DNA from 4 places in the Streptomyces sp. NPDC093064 genome. Region 1 is predicted to be linked to each of the others. Evidence: riboswitches for the same ligand, from Rfam matches in the RefSeq annotation. Region 1 holds a riboswitch; each other region holds the start of a gene.

Region 1 (4,926 bases):
TGGCCCAGGTCCCCGGCCATGGGGGCGCCCATGTGTCCGAGTCCGAGGAACACGACGGTCCTCCTCACCAGGCCGCCTCCGCGGTGGTGCCAGAGCCGGCGAGGCCCAGTTCACGGTCGCCGAGCGGGGCGAAGAAGCGGTTCACGTCGGCGTCGGTCACCTCGGCGAGGGTGTCGGGGGACCAGCGCGGGTCGCGGTCCTTGTCGATGACCTGGGCCCGGATGCCCTCCACCAGGTCGGGGCTGCTCAGGGCGGCGCAGGAGACGCGGTACTCCTGGTCGAGGACCGGCTCCAGCGATCCGAGACGGCGGGCGCGGCGCACGGCGGCCAGGGTGACCTTCACGGCGGTCGGTGACCTGGTGAGCAGGGTTTCGGCCGCCTCCTTGGCGGCGGGCTCGCCGTGGTCGAACAGCCGGCTCACGATGTCCTCGACCGTCGCGGCGGCACAGCAGGGGTCGATCCATTCCCTCTGCCCCTCCAACTCCCCTTGCGGCAGCGGTCGGGCATGGCGCGCCAGCACCTCCCGTACGGGCGTGCCGGCGAGGTCGTCGATGAGGGCCGGCAGGGCCGCTGACGGCACGTAGTGGTCGGCGAGCCCGCAGAGCACGGCGTCGCCGGCGCCGATCTGCGCACCGGTCAGCGCGAGATGGGTGCCCAGTTCCCCGGGGGCGAGGGCCAGCAGATGGGTGCCGCCGACGTCGGGTACGAAGCCGATGCCGGTCTCCGGCATCGCGATCCGCGAGCGCTCGGTGACAATGCGGACGCTGCCGTGCGCGGAGACGCCGACGCCGCCGCCCATCACGATGCCGTCCATGACGGCGACGTACGGCTTCGGGTAGCGGGCGATACGGGCGTTGAGGCGGTACTCGTCGCGCCAGAAGGCGGCCGACGCGGTGCCGTCCCCGTCACGGACGTCGTCGTGGATGGCGCGGATGTCACCGCCCGCACACAGGCCGCGCTCCCCCGCGCCGGTGACGACGACGGTCTCCACGGCCGGGTCGTGCTCCCAGGCCGTCAGTGCCGCGTCGATGCGGCGCACCATCTCGTGGGTGAGGGCGTTGAGGGCCTTCGGCCGGTTGAGGGTGATGTGGGCGGCCCGTCCGTCGGTGTGGAACAGGACGGGTTCCTCGGCGGCGGTCATCCGAACGCCTCCGTCAGGCCGCGGGCCACGATGACACGCATGATCTCGTTGGTTCCTTCCAGGATCTGATGGACGCGCAGGTCACGGACGATCTTCTCAAGGCCGTACTCGCCGAGGTAGCCGTAGCCGCCGTGCAGTTGGAGCACCCGGTCGGCGGCCGAGTAGCCGGTGTCGGTTCGTGCGATCACGCCGTGCATGCCCTGCACGCCGGGCGCCGGAATCGGCGGATCCGCGAGGTCCGCGGGTCCCGGAGCCTCCTACAGTCGAGGTATGCGCATCGTCTCTTTGCTGCCCGCCGCAACCGACATCGTCGCCGAACTCGGCCTGTCGGAGCAGTTGGCCGGCCGTACCCACGAGTGCGACTGGCCGCCGCGCGAGGTCGCCTCGGTGCCTGTGGTGACGGGGGCCGACCTGGACCAGGACGCGCTCACCAGCCGGGAGATCTCCGACGCCGTCGGCGGATCGGCGCACTCCGGCTCGTCGCTGTACACGCTGGACACCAAGGCTCTGGCCGCCCTGCGCCCCGACGTGGTGCTCACCCAGGACCTGTGCGACGTGTGCGCGGTGTCGTACGAAAGGGTCAGCCGGACCGTGCGGCTGCTCGACGCCGGCACCCGAGTCCTCAGCCTGGAGCCGCGCACGCTCGACGACGTACTGGACTGTCTTGTCACAGTCGGGGACCTGCTCGGCGTGCGCGAGCGCGCCCAGCGGCGCCGGGGCGAGTTGCAGGCGCGCCTCGCCCGGGTCCGCGGCGCGGTCGCCGGCCTCGGCCGGCCCCGGGTCGTGGCGATCGAGTGGCTCGACCCGCTGTGGCCCGCCGGGCACTGGGTGCCCGAGCAGATCACCACCGCCGGCGGTGAGCCTCTCCTCGCCGCGCCCGGCGAGCACACCAAGCCGATGACCTGGGAGGCGGTGCGCCACGCACAGCCGGACGTGGTCCTCGTCCTGCCGTGCGGCTTCCCACCTGAACGCACCCTGTGGGAAGCCGCGTTGCTCACCGGGCTGCCCGGCTGGACGGATCTGCCCGCCGTTCGGTCCGGCCGCGTCTGGGTGCTGGACGGGCCGTCCTACTTCAACCGGCCGGGCCCCCGCGTGGTGCGCGGCGCGGAGGTGCTCGCCCAGGTCCTGCACGGTGTGCCGGCCGGCGAGGCGGTCACATCGGCCGAGGCCCGCCCGTTCCCCGGCCGGTGACGACGGGCCGGCCTCCTCACGCGTCCGGGCCTCCTCGCGCGTGCGGGCCTCAGGAATCCGTGGCACGTCGTGGCGGTGTGATGGCGTAAAGGTCGAGGATGTCCGGCAGGGGAGCCACGCCCGGGCCTCCGGCGCGCACCCAGGCGACGATGTCCTCGGTCGCGTCCGCATCGTTGACGAGTCCGAGCCAGACCGGCCGCGCACCGGCGGCCCGGCCCGCGGTGGACGGCTGGACCACGATGACGTTCGCCTGCTCGCACACGTCGAGGCAGTCGGAGATGCGCACCGGCACCTCCGCTCGCAGCCGCGCGGTCTGCGCCGCGTGATCGACCCCGGTCACCTTGGGGCTGCCGCAGCAGCAGTCCCGGCACACGACGACCCGGCACGGCACCGAACCGCTCCCCGTCACGGCACCGCCCGGTGCCTCGTCCGTCGGCCTCTCGGGCACGCCGCACCACTCCCCTCCCGGGGAGATCCGCCCCGGTGTCGCTCGAGGAGGCGACCGCGTGAGTCTCCTGGCTCCCGGGTCTTCACTCGTCCCGCCTTCCCACCCCGGGCGGGGCAGTGGCCTTCCGGAACTCGCTCACCGGTCACAGTGGCGGGACCGCGCCGGATTCTCACCGGCTTCCTCGGACCGCCGTCGCCTTATGTCGCCGATCATCATCCCACTTGCTGTCGGCTCACTTGAGAACGGCCCGCTTCGTTCATTTCTGGCACTGCGGGCACCAGACCGTGCGGCGCCCGCCGACGCGGTTCGAGCACAGAGGCCACCCGCAGCGAGGACACATCGGCTCGCTGTCGTCCCTGTGCCCGGTGAGCCAGGAGCGCCTCGGCGGCACGCACCCGGCGACCACGGACGTCTCAAGGACCCGGCCCATCCCCGCATGGACACGCCGGATCTCGGTCTCGCTCAGGTCCCGCGCGGGAGTCCGCGGAGGGACACCGGCCCGCCAGAGGATCTCGTCGGACAGGAGGTTCCCGAGACCCGCGATCACGGACTGGTCCATCAGCGCGCTCTTGACGGCGCGCCGTCGTCCCGAGAGCAGCTCCCTGAATTCCGGTGCGCGCACGGTGAGGGCGTCGGGACCGAGACCGTCCGTGATCCGTTCGATCTCCGTGTCGTCGGCCAACCGCACGCCATGCAGCTTGCGTTGGTCGCGATAGCGGAGGTGTCGGGAGCCGTCGATCGTCAGCAGGACGCGGTCGTGCGCCTCGATCGGTTCGTCCGGGGAACAGCACCGCAGCGACCCCGTCATGCCGAAGTGCCAGACAAGAGTGGGACCACCGTCGTCCGTCGGCACGAACAACCACTTTCCGTGCCGCCACGCCTCCCCCAGACGCCTGCCCACCAGCTCCCTCCGCAGCCGCTGCGCGCTGACGCCGCGCAGAACCCCTGCGTCCCGCACCTCGACGTCCGTGACACACCGGCGCCGGCCGCAGGTCATCAGCACCTCGCGGAATCCCTCGACATCCGGCAGTTCGGGCATGCGTTCGTCCCGGCTCTTCGTCGTGCGGTCGTCAGGCCGCCACACGCGGTGACGAGTACCCGTGGAGGGCGAGCCCACGCGCTCGGCACTCTGCTTCGGGGCGTCATGCCTCCGATCGGACGCTCGCCGGTTTGACGGACGGCTCGACCGGGACACCCGCGGAGGGTGCGGACGCTCCTGGGCGACTACTGAGCCATCGCTGCTTTTGGGCCGACCCGGCCCACGGCCTACCGGCGCTTCACCCAACGGGTGTGGCTGCCACGACGAACAACCCCTCGTAGGGTGGACCGTCATGGCCGAGTCTCACCCGCTGCTGGGCATGTTCCTCGATGCTGCCGACGGACGCTTCCCGCCTGCAGACGGCCGCGTAACAGTTCTTCCGCCTCTGCCGGGTGGGCTGGAGTGCTCGGTCGCCTTCACCGGGCACGCCGTGGTCGCCACCGCCCTGTTCACTTCCGACATCCAGGCTCAAGGACCCGACGGTTACGGGGCTTCAATGGCTCCTGATTTCCTGCGCTACCTCGCAGGTCGCGAGGGGTGGATCGACAGTGTCGACGCGACACTCGTTGCGCGTGGCGCGCCGGCCCCTCGCCGCCTGCCTGAACGTCTCGATGTCGATGACCACCCACGCGTTCGTCATGCTCAGGCTCTGCGTACCGACGTCCGTGTCTACGGAGATGAACGCGGCCTTGTCACACTGGCCGGTGGCCTGGCTGGACGGCGCGAGATGAGCATCGAACTCAACGACCCTGGTAGCAGTGCGGCTGGGCTCGGTCGCTCCCTGCTGCGTGACGCGCTCACCCTGCTCCCCACCGGTGAGCCGGTTTTCGCCGCTGTCGCCCCAGGCAACGCTCGATCCCTTCGAGCTTTCCTCGCGGCTGGTTACAGTCCCCTGGGCAGCGAGGTCATCATCCGTCCCAAACGGCCGGCCTCGGGGTAGACACGCATCCTCGCCCGGACCCTGGGCTGATCCTCGGCCAAGAGCGGGGCCGGGTCACCGTTCCCGCCAGGGCAGCCCAGATCAACATGGCCACGCCGATGCCGAGCAGGGCCAACACCCAGGGGTTCAGCAGCGCATCCACCGAACCCCGCTCGTCGTCTGATGCA
Region 2 (4,926 bases), on a different contig from region 1:
CAGCTCCTGAACGCCCTGGAGCTCCATGAAGGAGAAGGGGTTCTCGGAGCCGTACACCGGAGCGAAGCCGAGGCGCGTCAGGCGCTGGTCGGCGACGCACTCCAGGTACTGCCGCATCGAGTCGGTGTTCATCCCCGGGAGGCCGTCACCGCACAGGTCGCGCGCGAACTGGAGCTCGGCCTCGACGGCCTCCCGCAGCATGTCGGTGACCTGCCGCTGGAGGTCGTCGTCGAAGAGGTCCGGCTCCTCCTTGCGCACGGTGTCGACCACGTCGAAGGCGAAGGACATGTGCATCGTCTCGTCGCGGAACACCCAGTTGGTGCCGGTGGCCAGACCGTGCAGCAGGCCGCGGCTGCGGAACCAGTAGACGTAGGCGAAGGCGCCGTAGAAGAACAGGCCCTCGATGCACGCGGCGAAGCAGACGAGGTTGAGCAGGAAGCGCCGGCGGTCCGCCTTCGTCTCCAACTGGTCCAGCTTCTCCACCGAGTCCATCCACTTGAAGCAGAACTCGGCCTTCTCCCGGATGGAGGGGATGTTCTCCACCGCGGCGAAGGCGGCGGCGCGGTCCTCCGGGTCGGGGAGGTAGGTGTCCAGCAGCGTCAGATAGAACTGGACGTGCACGGCCTCCTCGAACAGCTGCCTGCTCAGGTACAGGCGCGCCTCGGGGGAGTTGATGTGCTTGTACAGCGTGAGCACCAGGTTGTTCGCGACGATCGAGTCACCGGTGGCGAAGAAGGCCACCAGCCGTCCGATCAGGTGCTGCTCGGCCGGGCTCAGCTTGGCGAGATCGGCGACGTCCGAGTGGAGGTCGACCTCCTCCACGGTCCAGGTGTTCTTGATGGCGTCCCGGTAGCGCTCGTAGAAGTCCGGGTAGCGCATCGGACGGAGCGTCAGCTCGAAGCCGGGGTCGAGCAGGTTCTTGGTCTCGCTGGTCATTACTGGCAGGCCTCGCAGGACTCGGGGTTTTCCAGGGAGCAGGCGACCGCCTCGGGGTCCGGCGTCGCCTGGACGGGGACGGTGGCGCGAGCGGCCCGCGCGATCCGGGTCGCGGGGCGGGAGCGCAGGTAGTAGGTCGTCTTCAGGCCCTGCTTCCAGGCGTAGGCGTACATCGAGGAGAGCTTGCCGATGGTCGGCGTCTCCATGAACAGGTTCAGGGACTGGGACTGGTCCAGGAACGCGGTGCGGGCCGCGGCCATGTCGATCAGGCCGCGCTGCGGGATCTCCCACGCCGTGCGGTACAGCGTCCGCACGTCCTCGGGGATCCAGGCGAAGTCCTGCACCGAGCCGTTCGCCTCGCGCAGCGCCTCGCGGGTCCGGGCGTCCCAGACGCCTAGTGCCTTCAGATCGTTCACCAGGTACGAGTTGACCTGAAGGAACTCCCCGGAGAGCGTCTCGCGCTTGAAGAGGTTGGAGACCTGCGGCTCGATGCACTCGTACACGCCCGCGATCGAGGCGATGGTGGCGGTCGGGGCGATGGCGAGCAGCAGCGAGTTGCGCATGCCGACGGCGGCGATCCGCTCGCGCAGGGCCGCCCAGCGCTCCGGCCAGGTCAGCTCGACGTCGTAGTGGTCGGGGTGCAGCACGCCCCGGGCCGTACGGGTCTTCTCCCACGCGGGCAGCGGGCCCTCGCGCTCGGCGAGGTCGGCCGACGCCTCGTACGCGGCGAGCATGATCCGCTCGGCGATACGGGTGGACAGGGCCTTCGCCTCCGGGGAGTCGAAGGGCAGCCGCAGCTTGAAGAAGACGTCCTGAAGGCCCATGGCGCCCAGGCCCACCGGCCGCCAGCGGGCGTTGGAGCGGCCCGCCTGCTCGGTCGGGTAGAAGTTGATGTCCACCACGCGGTCGAGGAAGGTGACGGCGGTGCGGACGGTCTCGTCCAGCCGCTCCCAGTCGATGTCCCCGCCGGCCACGAACGCGCCGAGGTTGACCGAACCCAGGTTGCACACCGCCGTCTCGCCGTCGTCGGTGACCTCCAGGATCTCCGTGCAGAGGTTGGAGGAGTGGACGACGTGGCCGGGCTGTGCCGTCTGGTTGGCGGTGCGGTTGGCGGCGTCCTTGAAGGTCATCCAGCCGTTGCCGGTCTGCGCGAGGGTGCGCATCATGCGGCCGTACAGGTCGCGGGCCGGCATGGTCTTTTTCGCCAGGCCCCGCGCCTCCGCGGCGCGGTACGCGGCGTCGAACTCCTCGCCCCACAGGTCGGTCAGCTCCGGCACGTCCGCGGGGGAGAACAGCGACCACTGCCCGTCCGCGTTCACCCGGCGCATGAACTCGTCCGGGACCCAGTGCGCGAGGTTGAGGTTGTGCGTCCGGCGGGCGTCCTCGCCGGTGTTGTCGCGCAGCTCCAGGAACTCCTCGATGTCCGAGTGCCAGGTCTCCAGGTAGACCGCGGCGGCGCCCTTGCGCCGGCCGCCCTGGTTCACGGCGGCCACCGAGGCGTCCAGGGTCTTCAGGAACGGCACGATGCCGTTCGAGTGCCCGTTGGTGCCGCGGATCAGCGAACCGCGGGAGCGGATGCGGGAGTAGGCGATGCCGATGCCGCCGGCGTGCTTGGACAGACGGGCGACCTGGAGGTAGCGCTCGTAGATCGAGTCCAGCTCGTCCCTGGGGGAGTCGAGCAGGTAGCAGGACGACATCTGGGGGTGACGCGTACCGGAGTTGAAGAGGGTGGGGGAGGAGGGCAGGTAGTCGAGGCGGCTCATCAGCCCGTAGAGCGCCTCGACCTCGTCGACCGACCGCGCCGTGTCGTCCTGCGCGAGACCCGCCGCGACCCGCAGCATGAAGTGCTGCGGCGTCTCGATCACCTTGCGGGTGATCGGGTGCCGCAGCAGGTACCGGCTGTGCAGGGTGCGCAGGCCGAAGTAGCCGAAGCGGTCGTCGGCGGCCCGGTCGATCAGCGCGTCCAGGCGGTCGGCATGGGCGCGTACGAACTCGGCGGTCCGGTCGGCGATGAGGCCCTCGCGGTGGCCCACGGCGACCGAGTCGGTGAAGGAGGCGACGCCCTGGGACGCGGCCTCGGCGCGGACGGTGAGGGTCAGCAGCCTGGCCGCGAGCCGGGAGTAGGCGGGGTCCTCGGAGATGAGCCCGGCGGCCGCCTCCGTGGCCAGCTCGCGCAACTCGGCCTCGTCGGCCCGCGCCGACCGGCCGCGCAGCGCGGCGGCGGCGACCCGGCCGGGGTCGGCGTCGGGGAGGTCGGCGGTCAGCTCGGTCAGGGTCCGCAGCAGTACGGCACCTGGACCGTCGGTTTCCGGAGCTGTGACTGAAACCGGGTCTGCTGGCGCGATGGTCACGTGGAGCTCTCCCTCGCTCGGCACGGGGCCTCGCCGAGGGCAGGGGGCGGCACACGAGCGCACGCGGCGCCGCGTCCACCGGCCCATTCCACGAGGCCCGGACGTCAGGGCACCCGGACCGGACGGCCGGGCGCACTGTCGGCAGGTCCTCGGACTGACGCTCGTGGCGGCCCATGGGGGCATATGTGCACGAGTACACCGTTGCGGGACAGTTCCGGATTCGCACCGGATTCCCCTGCGGCGACAGTGAGCACGAGCATACATCTTGTGCTGAGTGAGTCGGGCACCCCCATATGTTGTGCCGCGTCGACTCCGGAACGTGTCAGAATGTCAACTCGTAGGTGAGCAGCATGATGTCGTCCAGGTGCGGGAGGGGGTTCCAGTCCCGGCCCGGCGTGCGGACGAAGCCCAGACGCTCGTAGATGCGGTGGGCGGTGTGCATCGTGCCCTGGGTGGACAGCACCACGCGGACACAGCCCTCCACGGCCCGTGCCCGGTCCAGGCAGGCCCGTACGAGGGCCTCGCCGACGCCTCGGCCGCGCGCCGTGTGCGCGACCGCGAGCATCCGTATCTCGGTCTCCCCGGGACCGGCGAGGTCGGCCATGGGGCCCGCGCCGGGGACGAAGGTCACGCCGCCGAGCACCGTCCCGTCCGCCACCGCCACCAGCACCTCGGCCGCGACCGCCCGCTTGGCCACGTCCCGCAGCTCGTCGAGATACCCGTCGCTCTCACCGAAGTCGAGGAGCCCGTCCCGGAGGTAGGCCTGGGCGGTGATCTCACCGAGGGTGCCGTACTCGCCGGGTTCCACCGGCCGGATCGCGATGTCCATGGCCCGAGTGTGCCGCACGGGCACGGCAGCGGGCCGCCGGATTTCTCCGGCGGCCCGTGGGATGCCCCTCCCGGGTGTCAGTGCGGGGCCGCCGCCGTGGCCGGCGGGAGCTCCACCTCGACGCCCGGGTCGCCGGCGTCCGCCGTGTAGTCCTCCGGCCGGGTCTCGTCCACGCCCTGAGGCGCCTTGACCGCCCTCAGCACGAACGTCAGGACCACCGCGACGACCGCGTTGAGCACGAACGCCGTCAGACCGATGTAGCCGATCTCGCCGATGCCCGGGATCTCCTTCGCCGAGCCGCCGAAGTGCTTCTGCGTCGGCGAGGCGACCCCGTAGGCGGCGACCGTGCCGTAGACCATGCCGACCGCCCAGCCCGCCAGCAGCGCCCAGCGGTGGAACCAGCGGGTGAACAGTCCGCCGACCAGGGCCGGGAAGGTCTGCAGGATCCAGATGCCGCCGAGCAGCTGGAAGTTGATGGCGACCGTCTTGTCCATGGTCAGGACGAAGACCAGCGCGCCCACCTTGACCAGCAGCGACACGATCTTGGAGACCCGGGTCTCCTCCTTCGGTGTCGCGTGCGGGCGGAGGAAGTCCTTGTAGATGTTGCGGGTGAACAGGTTCGCGGCGGCGATCGACATGATGGCCGCCGGCACCAGCGCGCCGATGGCGATCGCCGCGAACGCCACCCCCGCGAACCAGTCCGGGAACATGGTCTCGAACAGCTGCGGAATGGCCAGCTGGCCGTTCTTCACCTGCACGCCCGCCGCGATCGCCATGAAGCCCAGCAGGGCGAGCAGGCCCAGCATCAGC
Region 3 (4,926 bases), on a different contig from region 1:
ACGGTGTCGCCCACGCGTACGGACACGTTGCCGGAGGTGCCGACGACCAGTCCGTCGGACACCGTGCGGCGGGCCGCCGCGACCAGCGCCCGCCAGGCGCGGGCCGTCTCTCCGAGTTCGGTCATGTGCCGATCCTGCCAGGACACCTTCCGCGAGCGACCGCTCTCTCCTCATCGGACCCCGGGAACGGACACCCCGATGACCGACTCAGTTCATCTTCCGTTCACCCGGGTTACCTACGTTCAACGCGCCAATGACGCTCGAACGATTGCCTGGGTAAATGGAAAGCTTCTCGCTGATCCTCGCGATAGTGGTGATCACCGCACTCGCGTTCGATTTCACGAACGGTTTCCACGACACCGCAAACGCGATGGCCACGACCATCTCCACCGGTGCGCTCAAGCCCAAGGTCGCGGTGGCCATGTCCGCCGTGCTGAACCTGGTGGGCGCCTTCCTGTCCGTGGAGGTCGCCAACACGATCTCCAAGGGTCTCGTCGACGAGAACGGCATCCGTCCCGAAGTCATCTTCGCCGCCCTGGTGGGCGCGATCCTCTGGAACCTGCTGACCTGGCTGGTCGGACTCCCCTCCAGTTCCTCGCACGCCCTCATGGGCGGTCTGATCGGCGCCACCATCGCCTCGGCCGGCTTCAGCGCCGTGCACGGCGGTGTCCTGCTCACCAAGGTCCTCATCCCGGCGGTCGCCGCCCCGGTCGTCGCGGGTCTCGCCGCGCTGGTCTCGACCCGGCTGTCGTACGGCATCGGCCGTAAGTCGCATTCGAACGGCAAGGCGGCCGAGAAGGGCCACCGCGCCGGGCAGATCGCCTCCGCGGGCCTGGTCTCGCTGGCCCACGGCACCAACGACGCGCAGAAGACGATGGGCGTCATCACCCTCGCCCTGATCGCCGGCGGCGCCCTCTCCCCCGGGTCCAACCCTCCCACCTGGGTCATCCTCTCGGCGGGCCTGGCCATCGCGCTCGGCACCTACATCGGCGGCTGGCGCATCATCCGCACCATGGGCAAGGGCCTGACCGACCTCCAGCCGCAGCAGGGCTTCGCCGCGCAGACCAGCGCGGCCACCGCCATCCTGGCCTCCTCCCACCTCGGCTTCTCCCTCTCCACCACGCACGTCGTCTCCGGTTCGGTGATGGGCGCGGGCCTGGGCCGCAAGGGCGGCGTGGTCCGCTGGTCCACCGCGACCCGCATGGCCGTCGCCTGGGCCCTCACGCTGCCCGCCGCGGCCCTGGTCGCGGCCGGCGCGGAGGCGGTGACGCGCCTCGGCGACTGGGGCACCTGGCTCGTCGCCGCGTTCCTGGTGGCCTCCAGCGCCGCCATCTGGAAGATCTCCCGCCGCGAGGTCGTCGACCACACCAACGTCAACGAGACCGAGGAGCCGGCCGGCGTGGTCACCCAGGCCATCGCCGCCGTCACCCCGCCCCCGGCCTCCCCGGTGACCGAAGAGCTCACGGCCACGATCCCCGCGCAGGCCTCCGCGCCCGCCGGTGATCCCGCGTCCGTGGCGACCCCGCCGGCCGCCGCCGTCTGAGCCCGCGCCACAGGCAGAAGGAAGAGAAGCACCATGAAGATCGACTGGGTGGCCCTCGGCTCCGTCTTCGGCGTCAGCCTCGGCGTCGCAGTGGGCCTCGTGGCCCTGTTCACCCTCGGCATCGCCGGCCTCTCCCGCCGCGAGCGGGCCGTCGCCGCGGGCCACGGCGGCGGGACCCTCGCGGTCACCGGCGCCTACGCCTGCTTCGCCGCGTGCGCCGCCGCCGTGGCCTACGGGATCTACCTGATCGTGGCATAGCCCGGCGCGGCCCGGACCCTGGCAACCGGGTTCGGGTCCGGGTCCCGCCCCCTCACGTCACCCGCCCTTCCCGGGCCGTCCCCACGGCGGCCCGGGAAGGGCGGGTCTTCTGGTCCCCGGTGCCCGCGGTGTGGGCCTCATCTCAGTACCCCCGCGCAGGTCAACGGCAGGTTGACGGGTGTTCGCGGTGCGTGGTGGACTGCCGGAGCCAAGTACGGCGGCAGGAGAGGAAGTCCGGTGCGAATCCGGCGCGGTCCCGCCACTGTGACCGGGGAAGAACTTCCCCGGGAGTCAGGAACTCTCGCCGCCGGTCTCGTCGAACCAGGGCGTGGACACCCTGAGTGAGGACACATATCGCCATGCGCGGCTGCCGACCAAGGTTCACCAGCGTCTGTCCGACCGACCGCACGACCGGCTGACCCGATGGGTGCCGATCGCGACTTCGCGTACGGCGCCGCCGCCGGCCTCCTCGGTGACCTGATCCTCGGCGATCCGCGCCGCGGGCATCCCGTCGCCGTGTTCGGACGGGCCGCGGGTGCCGTGGAACGCGCGCTGTGGCGGGATCACCGCGGCTGGGGCGCCCTGCACACCGCCGTGTGCGTGGGGGGCGTCGTGTCGTCGGCCGCGCTGGCCGTGTCCGCCGCGCGTTCCTCCCGTACCGCGTCCGTCGCGCTGACCGCCGCAGCCACCTGGGCCGTCGTCGGCGGGACCTCCCTCGCCCGTGAGGCGCGGGAGATCGGGCGCGCGCTGGGGGCCGGGGACGTCGAGGACGCCCGGGCGCGGCTGCCGCATCTGTGCGGGCGTGATCCGCAGGCGCTGGACGCCGACGGGATCGCCCGGGCCGTCGTCGAGTCCGTCGCCGAGAACACGTCCGACGCGGTGGTGGGCGCGCTGGTGTGGGGCGCCGCCGCCGGTGTGCCGGGCCTCCTCGGTTTCCGCGCGGTCAACACCCTGGACGCCATGGTCGGGCACAAGTCCCCCCGGTACCGCCGCTACGGCTGGGCCTCGGCCCGGCTCGACGACCTCGCCGGATGGCCGGGGGCACGGCTCACCGCCGCCCTGGCGGCCGTCGCGGGCGACGACCCGCGCGGTGCCGTACGGGCCTGGCGCGCCGACGCCGGGAAGCATCCGAGCCCCAACGCCGGTCCGGTGGAAGCCGCGTTCGCGGGGGCGCTCGGGGTGCGGCTGGGCGGCACGCTCTCGTACGCCGGGCGTGTTGAGCACCGCCCGGTGCTCAACGGCGCCGGACGCGCCGTCCGGCCGGGTGACATCGAGCGCGCGGTACGGCTCTCCCGCCGCGTGGGCTGGCTCGCGCTCGGCGTGTGCGCGGGCGTACGGCTGTTGAAGAGAGGACGGACGTCATGAGTGGCGGTCTGCTCGTCGCCGGCACCACCTCCGACGCCGGGAAGAGCGTCGTCACCGCCGGGATCTGCCGGTGGCTGGTGCGCCAGGGCGTGAAGGTCGCCCCCTTCAAGGCGCAGAACATGTCCCTCAACTCGTTCGTCACCCGGGAGGGCGCCGAGATCGGGCGGGCGCAGGCCATGCAGGCCCAGGCTTGCCGCATCGAGCCGACCGCGCTGATGAACCCGGTGCTGCTCAAGCCGGGCGGCGAGCAGAGCAGCCAGGTCGTCCTGCTGGGCAAACCGGTGGGCGAGTTGAGCGCGCGCGGCTACCACGGCGGGCGGCAGCAGAAGCTCCTCGGCACCGTGCTGGACTGCCTCGCCGAGCTGCGGAGCACGTACGACGCGGTGATCTGCGAGGGGGCGGGCAGCCCGGCGGAGATCAACCTGCGCCGGACCGACATCGTCAACATGGGGATCGCGCGCGGCGCGCGGCTGCCCGTGCTCGTCGTCGGCGACATCGACCGCGGTGGCGTCTTCGCCTCCTTCTACGGCACGCTCGCGCTGCTGTCGCCGGAGGACCAGGAACTCGTCGCCGGGTTCCTCGTCAACAAGTTCCGCGGGGACGTCTCGCTGCTCGAACCCGGGCTCGACATGCTGCACGGGCTCACCGGCCGGCGTACGTACGGCGTGCTGCCGTTCCGGCACGGGCTCGGCATCGACGAGGAGGACGGGCTGCGCGTGTCTCTGCGGGGCGCCGTGCGGGAGTCCGCCGTGGCGCCCCCGGTCGGGGAGGACGTGCTGCGGGTCGCCGTCTGCGCCGTGCCGCTGATGTCCAACTTCACCGACGTGGACGCGCTCGCCGCCGAACCGGGCGTCGTCGTGCGGTTCGTGGACCGGCCCGAGGAGCTGACCGACGCCGACCTCGTCGTCGTGCCCGGCACACGCGGCACGGTCAGGGCGCTGGAATGGCTGCGGGAGCGGGGGCTCGCACGGGCTCTGGCGAGCAGGGCCGCCGAGGGGCGGCCGGTGCTGGGCATCTGCGGCGGCTTCCAGATCCTCGGCGAGCACATCGAGGACGACGTGGAGAGCCGGCGCGGACACGTCGACGGGCTGGGCCTGCTGCCCGTACGGGTCGCCTTCGCCCGCGAGAAGACCCTCACCCGGCCGCGGGGCGAAGCCCTCGGCGAGCGGGTCGAGGGATACGAGATCCACCACGGGGTCGCCGAAGTCACCGGCGGGGAGCCCTTCTTGGACGGCTGCCGGGTCGGGGCCGTCTGGGGCACGCACTGGCACGGCTCGCTGGAGTCGGACGGCTTCCGGCGCGCCTTCCTGCGCGAGGTGGCGGCCGCCGCCGGGCGCCGTTTCGTGCCGGCGCCCGACACCTCGTTCGCCGCGCTGCGCGAGGAGCAGCTCGACCGGCTCGGCGACCTGATCGAACAGCACGCGGACACGGACGCGCTCTGGCGGCTCATCGAGTCGGGCGCGCCGCAAGGACTGCCTTTCATTCCACCGGGAGCGCCCGCATGAGCACAGTGTTGTTGTTGTCGACCGCCGACACCGATCTGCTCGCCGCCCGAGCCTCGGCCGCCTCCTACCGGATCGGCAATCCGACCCGTGTGGACGTCGACGAGGAGCTTCCGGGGCTGCTCGACGGCGCGGACATCGCCGTCGTACGGCTGCTCGGCGGCAAGCGCGCCTGGGAGGACGGGCTCGCCGCGCTGAAGGCCGCCGGCGTGCCGACCGTGCTGCTGGGCGGAGAGGCCGTACCGGACGCCGAGTTGA
Region 4 (4,926 bases), on a different contig from region 1:
CGGCGGCCACTCCGCCGGCATCGGCTCCGTACTGCGCGGCTTCTTTCCGGCGCTGCGCGTGGCCGGGGTGGACACCACCGGCTCGACGATCTTCGGGCAGCCCGCCGCGCCCCGTCTGATGCGCGGACTCGGCTCCAGCATCCACCCCCGCAACGTCGCCTACGACCTGTTCGACGAGGTCCACTGGGTCGCCGCCCCCGAGGCGGTGTGGGCGGCGCGCCTCCTGGCCCGCGACCACTACGCCACCGGCGGCTGGAGCGTCGGCGCCGTCGCCCTCGTCGCCCGCTGGCTGGCCCGCACCCTGCCCGCCGAGGAACGGATCGTCGCGGTCTTCCCCGACGGCCCGCAACGCTATGTCGGCACCGTCTTCGACGACGCGTACTGCCGGGAGCACGGCCTCCTCGGCCACCTGCCCGCCGACGACCCGGAAGAGATCGGTGATCCGGGCGAACGGACCGTGTCCCGCTGGACCCGCTGCACCCGTGTCGTCGACCCGCTCGCCCTCGGCGGCGGTGCGCCGGAACTCGCGAGGGCGGGGCGGTGAAGGGCCTGTGGCGGCAGACCCGCTCCTTCCCGCCCGCCGCACGGCTGTTGATGGCCAACCAGTTCGCCATCAACCTCGCCTTCTACATGCTCATGCCCTACCTCGCCGCCCATCTGTCCGACGGACTCGGCCTCGCCGCCTGGGCCGTCGGGCTCGTGCTGGGCGTGCGCAACTTCTCCCAGCAGGGCATGTTCCTCATCGGCGGCACGCTCGCCGACCGACTCGGCTACAAAATCCCCATCATGGCCGGCTGCCTGCTGCGCACCGCCGGCTTCGGCCTGCTCGGCTGGGTCGACAACCTCCCCGCCCTGATCGCCGCCTCCGCCGCCACCGGCTTCGCCGGCGCCCTGTTCAACCCCGCCGTCCGCGCCTACCTCGCCGTCGAGGCGGGCGAACGGCGCGTGGACGCCTTCGCCGCCTTCAACGTCTTCTACCAGGCCGGCATGCTGCTCGGCCCACTCGTCGGGCTCGCCCTGCTCGCCGCCGACTTCCGCCTCGTGTGCACGACCGCGGCCGGCATCTTCGCCGTACTCACCGTGCTGCAGTGGCGCGCCCTGCCCGCCCGGCGCGGCCACACGGCGGACACGGCCCGGCGGGAGAGCGTGCTCGCGCAGTGGCGGACGGTCGTGTCCAACCGCCCCTTCCTGCTCTTCGCCACCGCCATGATCGGCTCCTACGTGCTCACCTTCCAGGTGTACCTGGCCCTTCCGCTGGCGGCGGCGGATGCCCTGGGGGCGAACGGCACGGCGGTCACCAGCGGGCTCTTCATCGTCTCCGCTGCGGTGGCCGTCATCGGCCAACTGCGCCTGACCGGCTGGGCCAAACAGCGGTGGCAACCCAGCCAGGCGCTGGTGCGGGGACTGGCCGTGATGGGGCTGGCCTTCCTGCCGCTCGCGCTCGCCCCGCGCGGCTCCTCGGGGGCCGCGCTGGTCTCGCTGGTGGCCGCGGTGGTCCTGCTCGCGGTGGGTTCCGCCGTGGTCTACCCGTTCGAGATGGACACCGTCGTCGCCCTGTCGGGCAACCGCCTGGTCGCCACCTACTACGGGCTTTACCACACCGTCTCCGGCCTGGGCATCACCCTGGGCAACCTGGTCACCGGCGCACTGTGGGACTTCGCCCAGCGCCACCATGCCCTCTGGATGACCTGGACGGCCCTGACCGCCACCGGACTCGTGTGCGCCGCCTCGGTCGCGGCGCTCGCCCGTGCCGGGCGGCTCACCACCCAGGCAGAGCCCGAGCCCGCCCCCGCCTGACGGAAAGGAGATCGCCGGCCCGCGGGTTCGAGGTGTCGCCGACCCGCGGGGTCAACTCCCCAGGGTCAACTCCCCAGGGACGACAGTGCGGTGGCGACCCGTCCGGCCACCTCCGGCGGGGTCGAGGCGTGCGGGGAGAGCCTGAGCGAGTCGGTGCGCACGGTCGCGGTGACGCCTTCGGCGTGCAGCGCCTTGGCGACGAGGGACGGATCGTGGTCCGGCACGGTGAAGGAGAGGATGCCCGCGCGCCGCGCCTTGTCGGCGGGGGAGAGGACGCGGCCGCCGCACGCCTCGACGACCTCGGTGAGTTCGGCGATCCGTACGGCGATCGCGGCTTCGATCGCGGCGACGGTGTGCCGCTCGACGAGGTCCAGCGCGGCCGCGAACGCGGCGGCCGTCACCGGGCTCAGATTGGTGATCGACCACCGTCGTGCGTCCGGGGCGGGCGGGTGCTCGGCTCCGTCGAAGAGGCCGACCTCCTCGACACCCGTCCAGCCGGTGAGGACCGGCTCCAGGGATTCCAGGGCGCGGTCGGACAGCGTGGCGAAGCCGGTCGACCATCCGGCGCGCAGCCATTTCTGGCCGCCCGCGACCACCACGTCGGCGGCGTCCCAGGGCAGCGAGGCGACACCGAACGCCTGGATGGCGTCCACGATCAGCAGCCGGTCGGGTCCGATCGCCTCGCGCAGCGCCGCCAGGTCGGCACGGAACCCGGTGCGGAAGTCCACGGCGCTGACCGACACGGCCACGACGTCGTCGGTCAGCGCGGCGCGGACCAGGTCGGGGGTGACTCCGGAGCCGGGCGCGGGGTCGATCCAGCGCGGCGTGGCCCGGCCCAGGTCCGCGGAGCGGCGCCACGGGTAGTGGTTGGCCGGGAAGTCGGTGCGTGGCGCGAGGACCACGCCCTCTCGGATACCGAGCGCGGCGTGGAACAGTCCGGTGGACGCGTTCGGGAGGAGCACCGTGTGCCGGGCGTCGGTGCCGGCGAGGCGGGCGGCCGTGTCCCGCGCGGTCTCCTCCGCGCGCATCAGGGTGTCCACGGTGGTGTGGTCGGCGCGGGCGGACGCCTCCAGGGCGCGCGCGGTGGCGGTGACGGCGTCCCGGGAGGGCGGCCCGAAGCGTGCGAAGTCCAGGTACCCGGCGGGTGTGTCGAAGTGGGCGGCGTACGACGTGAGCACGGGGCTCGTCCCTCCGGGTGGTGCGTGCGGATCGAGTGGCGCGGCGGGTGGAGTGCCTGCGGGTGCGCCGGACGGCGGGGCAGCAGCGTGCGCCGTCCCACGGGTCTCAGCTGGTCAGAGCATGCCAGCGCATCTTGCCACAGCACCGGAGCGCTCTGTCGGGCCGTTGCCGGCACCACGCACGGCTTCCTCGGCAACGCCCCGGCGGACACTCCGGGCTCCCGCCGCGCGGAGGCCGCCTACACGGCGTTGACGCTCCAGGGTCGAAAAGGGCCTCCGCCAGTTCCGCGGAGTACGGCTGGTGGAGAAGATCACGTCCGTGGTTGCGGTCTTGGCCGGGCGCGCGGTACGCGATACCGTCTGTCCGATATCGACGACGGCACGACGGAAGCCGGTGGGAATCCGGCACGGTCGCGCCACTGTATGCGAACACCCCAGGGATGTTCGTGAGTCAGACCCGTGGCTGTCGTCCTGTGCACCACCGAGATGGGACGCGAACTCCCAGAGGAGGTTCTGCCATGGCGCAGACCGTCGCTCAGCCGACTGCCACCCCCGCCGTTCCCGCCACGCTGCCGCTGAAGGCGATAGCTCCCTGGGCGGTCTTCTTCGGCGTTCTCATGCTGGTCCTGCTCTACTTCGTCGGCGCCGAGCAGGGCGCCACCTCCGTGTTCAGCGGCACGGACGTCCACGAGTGGGTGCACGACGCCCGCCACCTGCTCGGCTTCCCCTGCCACTGAGGCGAGGGACGCCGCACGCTCATGAACTCCGCAACGGTAAGAAACCTTCTGGTGCGGGGCATGCTCGCCGGTCTCGCCGCCGGTGTGCTCGCCCTGGTCGCCGCCTACTTCCTCGGGGAGCCGTTCGTCGACAAGGCGATCGGCCTCGAGGAGGCGCACTCCCACTCCCACTCTCATGACGAGGTGGAAGTCGTCTCCCGTTCCCTTCAGTCCACCGCCGGTCTCGCCACCGGCGTCCTGGTCTACGGGGTCGCCTTCGGCGGTATCGCCGCGCTCGCCTTCTGCTTCGCGCTGGGCCGCGTGGGCCGCTTCTCCCCGCGAGCGACCGCGCTGCTGCTGTCCGGCTGCGCGCTGCTGGCCGTGTACGTCGTGCCGTTCCTGAAGTACCCGGCCAACCCGCCCGCGGTCGGCCAGGAAGACACCATCGGCAAGCGCACGACCCTGTACTTCCTGATGATGCTGCTCAGCATCCTCCTCGCGATCGCCGCCACGATCCTGGGCAAGCGCCTCGCGCCCACGCTGGGCACGTGGTACGCGACGGTGGCCGCGGTGGCCGCCTTCGCCGTGGTGATCGGGCTGGCGTACGCCTTCCTGCCGGTTGTGAACGAGGTGCCGGCGGACTTCCCGGCCACCCTGCTGTGGCGGTTCCGGCTCTCCGCCCTGGCCATGCAGACCGTCCTGTGGGGCGGATTCGGGCTGCTGTTCGGTGAGTTGGCCCAGCGGCTGCTGAACCCCAGGCCCGCGACCGCTGCGTCCGGGCAGGCGGTGTCGGCCGCGCACTGATCGCTTCGGCACACGACAGGGCCCTTCGGATCCGTCCGGGGGCCCTGTGGCGTTCCTCAGGGCGCCGCCAGCGGCTGTCCGAGCCGCAGATTCCAGCGGCCGGCCCGACCACTGAACTCCGTTGCCGTCAAAGGCGGTACGTCCAGCCGCCAGAAGCCGGCCGCGGGCACGCCCAGTACATGGACGACCGCGGCCCGTACGACCTCCGGCTCGACCACCGCGAGCGTACGGCCGTCGGTGTCCCGCGCGCTGTCCAGCCAGAGCCCGACCCGCTCGCACGCGTCCCGCACCGACTCCCCGCCGTGCGGTGCGCAGTCGGGGTCGGCGAGCCAACGGCCCACCGCTTCCGGCTCGGTGGCCATCACGTCCTCCAGGGTCCGGCCCCGCCAGCGGCCCGCGTCCAGACCGGCCAACTCCCGTACCACCACGCC

What was found. A riboswitch is a leader RNA that binds a small molecule or an ion and turns the genes downstream of it on or off. The one in region 1 is predicted to bind cobalamin.
Positions count from the first base shown of each region.
Region 2: it holds a riboswitch for cobalamin, as region 1 does, so the genes downstream of both, ACIQFZ_RS02435 (ribonucleoside-diphosphate reductase subunit alpha) here and ACIQFZ_RS08195 ((2Fe-2S) ferredoxin domain-containing protein) in region 1, are expected to answer to the same signal.
Region 3: it holds a riboswitch for cobalamin, as region 1 does, so the genes downstream of both, ACIQFZ_RS20295 (cobalamin biosynthesis protein) here and ACIQFZ_RS08195 ((2Fe-2S) ferredoxin domain-containing protein) in region 1, are expected to answer to the same signal.
Region 4: it holds a riboswitch for cobalamin, as region 1 does, so the genes downstream of both, ACIQFZ_RS20620 (CbtB-domain containing protein) here and ACIQFZ_RS08195 ((2Fe-2S) ferredoxin domain-containing protein) in region 1, are expected to answer to the same signal.

Region 1 is NZ_JBIVPK010000005.1:31,326-36,251, reverse strand. Features, by position in the region: gene ACIQFZ_RS08210 (enoyl-CoA hydratase/isomerase family protein) at 65-1,141, opposite strand; partial or broken gene ACIQFZ_RS08205 (acyl-CoA dehydrogenase family protein) at 1,138-1,317, opposite strand; gene ACIQFZ_RS08200 (cobalamin-binding protein) at 1,412-2,332, shown strand; gene ACIQFZ_RS08195 ((2Fe-2S) ferredoxin domain-containing protein) at 2,382-2,780, opposite strand; cobalamin riboswitch at 2,841-2,963, opposite strand; gene ACIQFZ_RS08190 (DNA-formamidopyrimidine glycosylase family protein) at 3,037-3,819, opposite strand; gene ACIQFZ_RS08185 (hypothetical protein) at 4,112-4,759, shown strand.
Region 2 is NZ_JBIVPK010000001.1:541,678-546,603, forward strand. Features, by position in the region: gene ACIQFZ_RS02425 (hypothetical protein) at 1-10, shown strand, start outside; gene ACIQFZ_RS02430 (ribonucleotide-diphosphate reductase subunit beta) at 1-936, opposite strand, end outside; gene ACIQFZ_RS02435 (ribonucleoside-diphosphate reductase subunit alpha) at 936-3,287, opposite strand; cobalamin riboswitch at 3,410-3,564, opposite strand; gene ACIQFZ_RS02440 (GNAT family N-acetyltransferase) at 3,610-4,116, opposite strand; gene mctP (monocarboxylate uptake permease MctP) at 4,194-4,926, opposite strand, start outside.
Region 3 is NZ_JBIVPK010000015.1:147,414-152,339, reverse strand. Features, by position in the region: gene ACIQFZ_RS20310 (class II aldolase/adducin family protein) at 1-125, opposite strand, end outside; gene ACIQFZ_RS20305 (inorganic phosphate transporter) at 281-1,543, shown strand; gene ACIQFZ_RS20300 (hypothetical protein) at 1,577-1,801, shown strand; cobalamin riboswitch at 1,988-2,125, shown strand; gene ACIQFZ_RS20295 (cobalamin biosynthesis protein) at 2,225-3,166, shown strand; gene ACIQFZ_RS20290 (cobyric acid synthase) at 3,163-4,671, shown strand; gene cobN (cobaltochelatase subunit CobN) at 4,668-4,926, shown strand, end outside.
Region 4 is NZ_JBIVPK010000016.1:7,158-12,083, reverse strand. Features, by position in the region: gene ACIQFZ_RS20635 (PLP-dependent cysteine synthase family protein) at 1-544, shown strand, start outside; gene ACIQFZ_RS20630 (MFS transporter) at 541-1,797, shown strand; gene ACIQFZ_RS20625 (aminotransferase class V-fold PLP-dependent enzyme) at 1,863-2,975, opposite strand; cobalamin riboswitch at 3,316-3,457, shown strand; gene ACIQFZ_RS20620 (CbtB-domain containing protein) at 3,494-3,712, shown strand; gene ACIQFZ_RS20615 (CbtA family protein) at 3,734-4,495, shown strand; gene ACIQFZ_RS20610 (histidine phosphatase family protein) at 4,552-4,926, opposite strand, start outside.